DNA from 2 places in the Desulforamulus ruminis DSM 2154 genome. Region 1 is predicted to be linked to the other one. Evidence: riboswitches for the same ligand, from Rfam matches in the RefSeq annotation. Region 1 holds a riboswitch; the other holds the start of a gene.
What was found. Region 1 has a riboswitch for molybdenum cofactor ahead of DESRU_RS02145 (hypothetical protein). Riboswitches for the same ligand answer to the same signal wherever they lie in the genome.
Positions count from the first base shown of each region.

Region 1 (8,598 bases):
AAGACGCCCTGTGGATGAGCGCCCTAGTATCCTTTGGAAGCCCCATTGGTAACTATATCGCCGCTTTCTTTACCGATAAAGGCGGCAGAAAGGTTCCCATTGTTGTCTATAGCGTGGCGGTAGGGTTATTAACCATTGTTTTCGGTACGATCAAAGCTCCCCTGATAATTGTCTTTGTGGGATTTGCTGTAAGGGTATTGATGGACGGCGTGTTTGTACTGATGTGGTCTTACCTGGCCGAAGCCTATCCCACCCATATTCGGAACAGCGCCACCGGCTTCATTTACAGCTTAGGGCGGATTATGACTTCCGCTGCCATGCTGTTGGTGCCCATTATCTTCAAACAATTTGGCTACGGTGTATTGTTCGGTGTCATTGGCGCCATGTTCCTGATTGTAGCTGTGGTTACCGGTATTTGGGGCGAGCGTACTGCCGGTAAATCTCTGGAGGAAATTGCCGTTGAAGCAGCGGAAGAAGCGGCCCCGGCTAAAGCATAAAAAAAAATGTTTATCCATGTTACTGCTCCCCATTATAAAGACCGGAGAAAGACATGCCGGGAAATTAATTGGCGGGCTTAAAGTAAAGCAAGAAATTGAAGCGTTGGTTTGAACGAAGAATAAATGGCTGAGATAAAACCTCCTGGGTTCCAGGGGGTTTTATCCATACTTTTCATGTAAGGGTGGGTTCTGGAGTGCCATTAAAAGGCTATCTTTATGTAATTTTGTCTGCCATAGCTTCAGCCCTTCTTCCGGTTTTTTATAAACTGGGGTATCACATGCAGGTTACGACGGACACACTTTTGGCTATGCGTTTTTTTATATCGGCAGCGATTCTGATGACCCTTGCCGTTGCCACCAAAAAGATTCAATGGGCATCCCTAAAGCCCTGTTTGGGCACTCTGGCCGTACAGGCAGTTATTTATTTTGCAAGTGCGGTATTTTACATATTGGCTACCAAATATATGTTGGCTGCTGTAGCCAGTATGTTATTTTACGCTTATCCGGCCATCGTCCTATTGATTATGACCCTTTATTACCATGAAAAATTATCCGTGAAACGCCTTATATCATTGGGTTTGGTGATCCTGGGCTGCTTAATGGTGATTAATCTATTTAGCCAAGACTTTGATTTAAACTGGCAAGGGATTGCTTGCGGGCTGATGGGAGCCTTGATGTTTGCTATATATATCATCAGAGGTCAAAAAATCAGCAGGGAAATAGACCCCGTTACGGTGATTGCATGCATTACGACGATTTGCTCCTTATTTGTGGTGCTGATTTTCCCTCCGGTAACCATGTTTACCAGTCCATTGACTCTCCCCCAATTTTTAGTGGGTTTAGGGTCGGCGGTCTTTTGTACGGTTCTGGCCTTAACTCTTTATTTAATGGGCTTGGCAAAGTTAGGAGCGAGCCGGACATCCATCATCAGCACCATTGAACTGGCCTTTACCATCGGGTTTGCTTGGCTAATTTTAAGTGAAAAACTTTCAGCCGTACAATTGCTGGGCAGTGCCAGTATTATTGCGGGGATTATCATATTACAAACAGAAACAGAAGAGGTACCGGAATACAGCAAAAAACCTTCCATATAAAAAGACATCCTCCCGGGGTATAATAATATTAGAATTCAAAAAATCCCATGGACGGCTGCCAAATAATATTCCGACATTTTGAAAGAACAAAAGGAACTTTCATTCATAGGGCAGATATAGTATGCTTTTTAAAATATGTTTTTTAGAATTGGGGTGATGAGATGCGTTTAGAACAACTCTATTATCTTGTTGAGATATACCAATCAAAGACAATTTCCCTGGCTGCCGAACGGGCGCATATTTCGCAGCCGGCGTTAAGTGCGGCCATAAGTAAGCTGGAAGATGAATTAGGGGTTCATCTATTAAAAAGAACCAATCATGGCGTTTCTCCCACTGAAATAGGAGAAACCATTATTCAGAAGGCCAAAGAAATCATTGAAAGTGTTGAGGAAATTAAGCAAATTGCTAAAAGCAACGACCTGGAACTGAATGGCAATATTTCAATAGCGGTGGAGCCAGGCGTCAATATTACCATTATGCCGGAGGTTCTTACGAATTTTAAATACAATCACCCCAAAGTAAACATATTTATAAAAGTGGGCGAGTCCAATAATATACTTCGGGATATCCAATCGGGTAAAGCAGATTTTGGTGTGATTTTAAAAACCGATGAGCTTATACAGGCAAAAGACGTCAAGCTAAGAGAACTATTTGTAGATGAACTGGTATTAATTGTCGGAAAACAAAGCCCCATTTCAGGCAAAGAATCCATTACCCTGAAGGAAGCCATGTCCCAGCCAATTGTTTTATACAATACAGAGTATGTAACCAATTGCGGGATATCCAGTATCTTAAGGAAGCACGGCGATCTTGACGTTTTATTTCGGGTAGATAATTTGGAAATGTTGGAAAAGGTACTGCTACACCGGGATTGTGCCGCTTTTATTCCTAGATTTATGGCTGAGGAATACGGCAGATCCAATGAGATCGTAACCGTTCCCATTAGTGATGTCCCTCTGGATATTACCATTGCCATTATATGGTCCAATCGCCACCATTTATCAATGGTAGAGAAAGAATTGATTAAGGGGATAAAGTCCACCTGCTGTGATGTAAATTAGAGCAAAACAAAACCGAGTCAGCGAAGACTCGGTTTTGTTTTGCTCTTTTATCCGCCGGATTATAAGGTGCTTAAATAAATTGTCGATCCTAATCAAAAATTGTTATTTTTTTCAGGCAATATAAAAAATATAACTGTTGCCAGATGTGTCTTTTTTTGCCATAATGGAAATAAGTATAACTTATATTATGCGTATATAAAGTAATTCATTGTAAGACATGAAAAAATTCCTTAATATTACCTCCGAGCCTTTGAACCTGTGATATGAGATTATGGTTCCCCGGCCGTTAGGGTTCATCTGGAAACGGATGTGCCTCCCGTGTGGAAAGGATGGTAGGTTTATTTAGCCATGCCGTAACCGCACATTTGTGTGCGGTTCTTCTATTTATAGCGTTCTCCGAGCCATAGTGCCTAATGCGTAATGTGATGGTGTTATGGCCGTATAAGGGTTAATCGGGAAACGGGTTAGCCTCCCTTTGGAAAGGAGAACATTCCACCTGTTACTAGGGTTGGTTTGTGCTGCTTTCTTTAAGGCACCCGCCAACCTTAATTTTTGTGTGGGATATAACTTTACGGCCGGAGGCGACATGATGACAACAGAGATTCAGGATACAGAAGCCATTTTAACCTTATCTTTAGTCATTGCAGATATGGCCACGCTAATCAATGATGATATTTTGAACAAAAATATTATTAACGTGACCAACCAGTTGGTTTGCAATGCCTCAGAGAAACCATTGACGAAAGATTTTTATACTACCATGGATAGTTTAGTAAATTTATTAAAACAGTACAAGACTAGTTAATTAAGTTTTGCCGGTCGACGACATAATGGACCTGAGAACGAAAGGCTTATTCGGGTTTGTAATTTATTATCGAACCTTTTATTTTAATAACAGTGACCAAAAGAAGGCTCCGTTTTAATTACCGGAGCCTTCTTTTGGTTAAAGTGTACTGCGGGATCAGGTATTATTTTTTGTCGTTTTTTAGTTTTTGCTGCTGTAATTGAGTCCGGGCTTGGGCGAGAATTGTTTCCGGAAAGGCGTATTTAAATTGTATTTTAGCCCACTCTCTATAAGAGGGGCTAGCGTTAAAGAGAATTTCCAGGATGTTTTTCATTTCTTCAAGTTCTTTTTCGTCCGCTTCACCCGGTAGGATCTGCTGGACAAAAGATGATATATTTTCTGCCGAGATATCGGTAGCCTGCTTTTGCTTTTCCAACCGCACCTCAAGCTCTTCTCGAATAGCTTCCTTTCTTTGCTCCAACAAGTCAGCCTGAATTTGCAGGTGATGCGGCAGACTTTCCTGCAACGGTAGCCGGTGGTCAACCAAGAAGCTGTAATAGGAATGAACGGAGGGCTGGCTGTTTAGCTGTTCTAACAATTTCTTCATTCTATCCTCAGGAGATGTAAACATTTCTCCTTCGCCAGTCTTCAACCATGATTCTGAGACACCATACCGGGCACAAATATGTTTAAGTAAAGAGTCGGATGCTTTTTTAGAAGCGTTTTCGATGTTTCCAACATGGCTTCTATCGATGCCTAAGTCCTGAGCCATCAATGTCTGTGTTAAACCAAGAGTTTCTCTTATTAACTTAAACCTCTGCGAAATATTCATGTACATTCCTTCTCAGAAACATTTTTTCAATAATCATAATTCTCAGAAACATATTATGATTGACTTGCTTTCTCAGAAGCATTAAACTAGCTATAAATAGGTTAAAAATACCAACTGCTCCCATAACTTTATTGCCTAGAATCGACGGCGGCAGTCCTTCGATACCGGGAGAAAGGAGGGCGAGAGCGGATTGGGGGTTTTGGTAAGGAAGCTTAAGAAAATTTATTGCAAAACCCCTAAAAATAGAAGCATAAAAATTAGGGCAGATGAAAGCCTGCCGTGCGAATGATCTATATCATTAAATGTTGACATGTTTTCTTACTGATATTAACAAATTTTAAGTTTTGTGACAAGAGATTATGAAAGAACATTCTTTAATGTTATGCTAAATCCTTTTAGAAGTTTGGCAAGTAAAAGATTGATTTGTTTATGGATTATGGATTACCCACCAATAGCTTTAAACTGGATTTAAAAGGAGAGAAGCTAAAATAAATGGGGGAGCCACAATGTATAAGGAAATACCTCTTGAAGAAGCATTAGCAATTTTACTAAACTACACAAAGCCCATTGGCTTCGATGAGGTTGATATTATCGACGCTTTGGGACGAGTTTTATATGAGAATGTTGTTGCCGGTTTTCCACTCCCTCCTTTTGACCGGTCTCCTTTGGACGGGTATGCTGTTATGGCTGAAGACACATTCACCGCCAGTAAAGAAACCCCGGTATTACTGAAAGTAAGCCAGAACATCTTTGCCGGGAACATGCCGTCAAAGCCCCTGATATATGGAGAAGCTGCTGCTGTGGCAACCGGCGCTCCGCTTCCCGCCGGAACAAACGCAGTTATAAAAATAGAGGACACGCAGCTTGTGGGAGATCAAGTTTTGATCTTTTCCCCACTTAGACCGGGAGATAATTATATTAATAAGGGCGATGATGTTCTTGAAGGGGAAAAAATACTAGCCAAAGGAATGACCATTACTCCTGCTGTAATCGGTTTGTTGGCATCGATGGGCAAAAAAAGGGTGAAGGTTTTTAAAAAGCCGAAAGTAGCGGTTTTGACAATCGGAGATGAACTGGTTGGCATTGATGAGCCCAGGCTGCCAGGCAAAATATACAACAGCAATGTTTATGCGATTTCCGCTCAGATAGCTGAAGCGGGGGGAAGGGCGGTTCCTTATAGAAATACCGTTGATGACAGGAATCATATTGCCTTTTTGATCAACGACTGCTTAAAGGAAAACGATATGGTAATAACCACTGGCGGGGTATCGGTAGGCAAAAGAGATTATGTTAAAGAGTCGATCCAAATCAGTGGTGCCAATACTTTATTTTGGAAAGTGAATATAAAACCGGGTACACCCATTGTCTGTGGTGAGAACAATGGGCGATTGATCATTGGCTTGTCTGGAAATCCCGCTGCAGCCATGATTACCTTCTATATGCTGATCAGGCCTGTTCTGCAAAGCATCAGCGGCACCCGGCAGGTGGCTCTGCCCGACGTAACGGCGACCATGGAGGAGTCCTTTAATAAGAAAAGCAAGCAGCGGCGTATGTTAAGAGCAAAAGTTTGCTGGAAGAACGGTGGTTATTATGCCGTTCCCTGCGGGACGCAAAGTCCGGGAGCTTTAAAGTCAATGCTGCACTGCAATGCACTGATTGATATACCTGGAGGGAGCGGACCGTTAAATATTGGGGAAAAAGTAAAAGCCATATTATTATCCCCAAACTATGTTTCGTAAAGGGGCAATCTCTATTTTTTAAATTTTGAATATTTAAAAAATGATTCTGGAGGTGAATTGTGGTGAACATCCCTATCATTACCGTGGTGGGAAAATCGGATGCCGGAAAAACAACCTTTATTGAAAAGCTGATTAAAGAGTTGAAATTTAGGGATATCAAGGTTTGTACCATTAAACATGATGTGCATGGATTTGATATTGACAAGCCTGGAAAAGATACCTGGCGCCATGCCAAAGCAGGGGCGGATACCGTAGTGATATCCTCCTATGAAAAGATGGCCATGATTAGAAATGTTCAGGAGGAATTAACCCTGGACCAAATTGCCCAGATGGTTAGTAGTGATATCGATATTATTATTACGGAAGGTTATAAAAGATCGAATAAGCCCAAAATAGAAATCAGTCGTTTGGAGAGAGGAACAGAACTTTTGTGTACTCCCGATGAGTTAATCGCAGTGGTGAGTGATATGCACTGGAACATCGGTATACCGGTTTTTGAACTTAATGACGCAGCGGGGGTTGCCAATTTGCTTCAGAGCCGGTTTAATTTAAAACCGTTTAAATATTTGGACAATTTAATTAACATCAGCAATTTTTAATTTTTGTATCCGAGATATTTTCTAGTGCTAGTTAAATAATTTGCATTTTTATTGCATTGAAAGAATGGACAGAACCTTATCTGTCCCGGGATATACAAAAGCATAGAAAGGAGTGGGGGATGAGGAACGGCAAGGACAATAACTCAGTTACAATCCCAATAATCAAGGGGGGAACCCATTCATGAGGAGACTAAGCAGGCGTGACTTTTTGAAAAATATTAGTCTTGGAACGGCCGGGCTAACGCTGGCAGCCGGTCCGGCCGCTGCCGAAGAATTTCACAGCAGGACTGCCGGGGAGAAACTACCTGCAAAAATAAGGAAATTAAAAGAAACCTATTCTGTATGTTGTTTTTGCGGCTGCGGCTGTGGGTTATTATTATATTCCAACGAAGAGGGTCGTCTGGTCTTTTGTGAAGGATATGCGGACAGTCCGATTAATGCCGGCACCATTTGTCCTAAAGGAAATGGCATCATTGAAGGAAATACGGTTATAAACAAAAAAAGGAACCGTGAAGCCAATAGACAGCGGGTTACGAAACCCCTTTACCGCGCTCCCAACAGTGACAAGTGGGAGGAGAAAAGCTGGGAGTGGACCTTATCCGAGATTGCCAAGCGAATTAAAAAAACCCGGGATGAATCCTTTGTTGAAAAAGATGAGCAGGGCGTAACGGTAAACAGAACCACCGCCATAGCCCACACAGGTGCTGCGGCTCTTGATAATGAAGAGATTTACTTATTGCACAAAATGTACCGGGCCTTGGGCGTCATTAATATTGAACACTGCGCCCGTCTCTGACACTCGTCCACGGTAGCCGGTCTGGCTCCCAGTTTTGGACGCGGAATTATGACTAATCACTTTACTGATTATAGAAATGCCGATGTAATCTTAATCATTGGTTCCAATACGGCGGAAAACCATCCCATGGGCATGAAATGGGCCATGAAGGCCAAGGAAAAAGGGGCCAAACTCATTGCCGTTGACCCCAGGGCCAGTAAATCGGCCAGCATGTGCCATGTCCATGCGCGTCTGCGCCCGGGTACGGATATCGCCTTTGTTAACGGAATGATTCACTATATTATTGAAAATGATCTCTGGTTTAAAGAGTATGTATTAAATTATACCAATGCAAGTTTTCTGCTAAATCCGGGATATAAGTGTGACGAGGGTATCTTCTCCGGATTGACCGAAACAGACGGAAAACTTAGTTATGATACCTCCACCTGGCAATACCAAATGGAGGGAGAGGAAATTAAAAAGGATCCCACCTTACAGGATCCCAATTGCGTTTTCCAGGTTCTTAAAAGGCATGTCAGCCGTTATGATATTAAGACAGTCTGTCAAATTACCGGAACTCCAGAGGACACCTACAGAAAGGTCTGCGAGATGTATGCCGCCAGCGGCAAGAGGGACAAAGCCGGATGTGTCATCTATGGCATGGGGATAACCATGCATTCCGTGGGTACGCAAAATGCCAGATCCATTTGTATACTGCAGCTTCTTCTCGGGAATATGGGCATCCCCGGCGGTGGGGTGAATGCTCAGCGTGGAGAACAAAACGTTCAGGGTTCCACGGATATGGCCATGTTAAATCACTATTTGCCCGGTTATCTGGGGATGATTTATGCCGCCAAGCACAAAAACCTGGCACAGTATCTCGAGGTAGAAACACCTAAAACCGGTTATTGGTCCAATAAGCCCAAATTTTTAATTAGTCAGTTAAAAGCTTGGTTTGGCGAAAAGGCCACCAAAGAAAATGATTTTTGTTATGACTGGCTGCCCAAACATGACGGTAAAAACCGCTCGTATATGAGTTTGTTTAATTATATGGACGAGAAAAAAATCAAAGGTTTTATTGTAGCGGGACAGAACCCTTCTGTAGGAGGCCCGTCTACGGTGCAGGCCAACCAAGCCATGGAAAACCTGGATTGGCTGGTGGTTCTCGACATTTTTGAAATTGAGACGGCGGCCTTCTGGCAAAGGCCGGGAGCAGA
Region 1 is NC_015589.1:416,336-424,933, forward strand. Features, by position in the region: gene DESRU_RS02130 (MFS transporter) at 1-497, shown strand, start outside; gene DESRU_RS02135 (DMT family transporter) at 692-1,591, shown strand; gene DESRU_RS02140 (LysR family transcriptional regulator) at 1,753-2,652, shown strand; molybdenum cofactor riboswitch at 2,881-2,999, shown strand; molybdenum cofactor riboswitch at 3,035-3,154, shown strand; gene DESRU_RS02145 (hypothetical protein) at 3,239-3,457, shown strand; gene DESRU_RS19680 (helix-turn-helix domain-containing protein) at 3,621-4,268, opposite strand; gene DESRU_RS02155 (molybdopterin molybdotransferase MoeA) at 4,775-6,007, shown strand; gene mobB (molybdopterin-guanine dinucleotide biosynthesis protein B) at 6,067-6,606, shown strand; gene fdnG (formate dehydrogenase-N subunit alpha) at 6,788-8,598, shown strand, end outside.

Region 2 (4,345 bases), 130 kb from region 1:
TACAAATCTTTAGACGGAAATGTTGTGGCAACACTCCGGCATCTTAATAATTCTTTTACCTCTCCCTTTTCCATGGAAATAATCTGATCCCCTAAAAATTTTGCTTCTTCCTCGTCGTGGGTTACCAGAACAAAAGGGATTTTCCATTGACGGTGCAGATTTTTAAGCTCCTGTCTTAAATTTAACCTGGTTTCTTTATCTAAGGCGCTGAGGGGTTCATCCAACAACAACAATCGGGGCTGAACCGCCAAAGCCCTGGCCAGGGCCACCCGCTGCCTTTCTCCCCCGGAGAGCTGCCTTGGATAGCGGTCCATGAGATGTCCTACCCCAAAGGAATTAAGCAGTTCTAAAGGGTCCAGGGTTTTTGCCGTTTTCTTCTTGGTACTGTTAAGTCCGTATAAAACATTTTTCTTTACCGTCATATGGGGGAATAAAGCATAGTCCTGAAAAAGGTAGCCGATATTTCTAAGCCTTGTGGGAATATTGATTTTTTCCTCGGAGGAAAAAACCACCTGATTATTTATTTTAACAAAACCGGATGAAGGGTTGCGCAAACCCGCCAGGCAGTGTAAAACCGTTGTTTTTCCGGAACCGGAAGGACCCCACAGCACGACAATCTGGTTGCTGACTTTTAGTTCAACTTGTAAGTTAAAGTGCCAAAGTTTTTTGTTAATAGAGGCTTCCAACATTACATCACCGTACTTTAATAATTTTGCCTTTTAGCCCACCGGTTAACCCAGAAAATAACTAAGAAACTAAATACCGTTACAATGGCCACCAGGGTTCTGGCGGTAGCGTCGTCTCCGGCGTCCACTGCAAAGAAAATGGCCACCGGGATGGTGGAGGTTTTTCCCGGGATGTTTCCCGCCACCATTAGTGTAGCGCCAAATTCACCCAAAGCCCGGGCAAAGGAGAGCACCAATCCGGCTACAATTCCCGGCCAGGCCAGGGGGAGGGTGATGGTAAGAAATATTCTTACCTCACCGGCTCCCAGGGTCCTGGCGGCTTTCTCATAATTTACGTCTACACTTTTAAACGCAGCTTTGGCACTCTGGTACATTAACGGGAAAGCTACCACGGTAGCAGCTAAAACAGCCGCCCACCAGGTGAAGATTAAAGAAATTCCCATATTGGCCAGGATTTTACCCAGAAATCCGTTCTTACCAATCAGCATAAGCAGGCCGTAACCAATCACCGAAGGCGGCAGCACCATGGGCAAGGTAATGGCCGCTTCCAGTAAGTCTTTTCCGGGGAACTCCCATCTGGCCATAAGGCGGGACAGAGGCAGCCCGAAGAGGATGACAATAATGACTGCGATGAGTGCCGTTTTTAAGGAAAGTAATACAGGAGACCAGTCAGACAGTTCTATAAACATCTTAATACCATAGGGTTACTTTATTGGTTTAAAACCATATTTTTCAAATACCTGGGCTGCCTCATCGCTGGACAGGAAAGCTGCAAAATCCTCTACAGCTTTTTGCTGTTTGGTGTCTTTAAGAATGGCCATGGGATACACAATGGGTTTATGGGAGTCTTCCGGGGCGGCAGCAACCACTTTAACCTCCTGGCTGATCAGCGCATCGGAACGATAAACCAGACCGGCATCCGCATTACCGCTTTCCACATAAGTCAACACCTGACGCACATCCTTGGCCAATACCAGCTTAGGCTGAAGTTTATCCCAAAGCTGCAGGTTGGTCAAAGCTTCCTGAGCGTATTTCCCTGCGGGAACAGACTCAGGGGTGCCAATGCCGATCTTACCTACTTCCGGTTTGGCCAGATCCTCAAAGCTGGCAATCTGGCTGTCTTTTCCGGCTACCAATACCAAATCGTTGCCCAGCAGGTCCTTACGGGAACCCTCCACAATCAAGCCTTTTTCGGCCAGCGCATCCATTTGGCTTTTGCCGGCAGAAATAAACAGGTCGGCCGGAGCCCCTTCTTCAATTTGTTTTTGCAAGGTGCCCGATGCGCCAAAATTATAAGTAATAGCTACCTCCGTATGTTGTTTCGCATAAATACCCTTTAATTCTTCCGCAGCATCCTTTAGGCTGGCGGCTGCCGATATGGTCAGATCAACAGGTTCCACTTGCGCATTTGAATTTGCATCGTTATTTTCTTTCTGTCCACCGCAGCCGGTGATAACCAAAAGGGTTAACATCATCACCGCCAGCCATACCACTATTTTTCTTTTCATTTTTTCTCCTCCCGTCATCTTTAAATATAGAATGAACAGCCGAGCCTTCAAATATCACATCCTTTCATCTACCGTCGGCAGCCTGTTTATTACCTGCGCAGACACAAGAAATCAGTGCTAATCTTAAAAAATAAAAAACCGCTGCATTTTCTGGCAGCGGCACTTCATTGGCGCTAAAAAGTATGCTATTGTCTTCCTTTCTTGAAAGGAAGGGATCAACGTTTCCGTTCAGATCCTTTGGGCCGCATTGCCCGACAAATATCCCCTGGCCATGCTTTAGGAACATCTGCTCAAAAGCCGGTCAGAAAGTAACCAACCGCCTGACCGCAATATTTATACAAAATTTCAACATTACTTACTTAATAAAATAACAAAAAATTCACTTTAAAGCAACACATTAGACAATAGTATACAAAATATTTACTATATGCGTCGCAAGCATAAATGCAGAAATAAAACAAAGGCTAAGTGCGCCATGATTATAGATGCAACAAAAAAATGTTTGCTATATGCATCATAAATATAAATGCAAAAACAAACACCAAGGTCATATTATGGATATGAATATCTTTTATATAATAAGTAATGGCACTATTCTTTCATAATCATAACAGAAGTTGCTTTAACCATAGCCACAACTTCATCACCCTCTTTTAATCCCATCCGGTTGACAGACCCTGTTGTAATCAAGGCACAGATCTCCGGACCGCCGATGTCCATAACCACTTCAGAGGAAACCGTATCGGATTTAATGGTCTTAATCCGGCCCTTCAATAAATTGCGGGTGCTGAGCTGCATTTTTACCACTCCTTCGCTTTATTTAAAGCAATGCATTTACAAAATCGTCCTCATAGGAGGGCGTAAGGAACTTCCAAAGGATATGGGGCCTTTTTGCGCCCTGCCCCTGTTCCGGCCTGGTAAACCCATACTTTTCAAGGGTTATTATTCCTTCCTCCGAAGCAATATATTCCAAAAACTTTTTAGCCGAAATATTTTTTTCAGCATATAAAGGGAGGGCTGCGGTAACCATAACCGGCTCATAGGCGGCCTGGGGGATTCGATAATAGTCCAAACCGGGTGTTGCTTGTATATCGGCATACCAGGCAAATCCCGCATCGGCCTCTCCACCGGCTACGGCCTCAACTACCTGTTTCACGTCATCAACAAAATATTGTTTTTCAGTCAAGACATCCCATAGACCCAGGCGAATCAGCATCTCCTTGGCATATCTGCCGGAGGGCGCTTTATCTGGAAAGGGCAGGACGATGTTTCTAAATTGATCGGTAGTTAAATCGGCCAGATAATTCATGGTCAAGCCCTTTTTCAGCATGACCACCATTTGATTGCCCACCAGACTTTTCCGGGAATCAGGCAGAATGAACCCTTTATCTGCCAACCGGTCTATTTCTTTTTGTCCCGCAGAGATAAAAAGATCTACCGCCTGGCCCTTTTCAATGTTTCTGCTTAAAACTCCTGAAGGACCGAATTCAACGGCAATATCAAGGCCGCTGTTCTTTTCCATAAACATTTTTCTGATGTCCATCAGCGCATTCCGGAGAACCATGGCCGCTGCAACTGTATTTTATTTTGGGCTGTCATCGATGATCCCCCCTACTAATTAATAGGGTACCCGCCTGAATATGCGGTTAAATACCCTCAGCCGGTAACCAAAACTTCCGTACCATATGAGATTCAAACAGCCGTAGTCCTGGGTAATTTTAAACAAACTCTTTAAGGGGATATCCAGCAGATGACACAGTATCACCCGGTTAATTCCGGCATGTCCTGTAATGACGAGATTCCCTTTGGTCCCATTGAGAATTTCATGATAGGCCGTCACTGCCCGATGGCTGCAATCAGCAAAACTTTCTCCCCCGGGAGGCCGGTAGTTTTCAATATCCTTGCCGCGATTTTTAAATTCTGTAGGATATTTTCTTTTAATCTCTTCAAATGAGCGGCCATCCCATTCCCCAAGATTGATTTCCCGGAGCTCCTTGCGGGCCACCGGGTTTATTTTTTGTTTTTCAGCAATCATTTGGGCTGTTTTTAAAGAACGCTGCAGATCACTGCAGAAAATATGAGAAATACGCACGCAACTCAGTTCCTGCCGCAGACGCTCCGCCTGTTTTATCCCTTCTTCGCTTAACGGCC
Region 2 is NC_015589.1:549,461-553,805, reverse strand. Features, by position in the region: gene DESRU_RS02730 (ATP-binding cassette domain-containing protein) at 1-689, opposite strand, end outside; gene modB (molybdate ABC transporter permease subunit) at 704-1,375, opposite strand; gene modA (molybdate ABC transporter substrate-binding protein) at 1,391-2,194, opposite strand; molybdenum cofactor riboswitch at 2,372-2,502, opposite strand; gene DESRU_RS02710 (TOBE domain-containing protein) at 2,786-2,992, opposite strand; partial or broken gene modA (molybdate ABC transporter substrate-binding protein) at 3,015-3,761, opposite strand; gene cobC (alpha-ribazole phosphatase) at 3,813-4,345, opposite strand, start outside.
Region 2: another riboswitch for molybdenum cofactor. It lies ahead of modA (molybdate ABC transporter substrate-binding protein); the one in region 1 lies ahead of DESRU_RS02145 (hypothetical protein).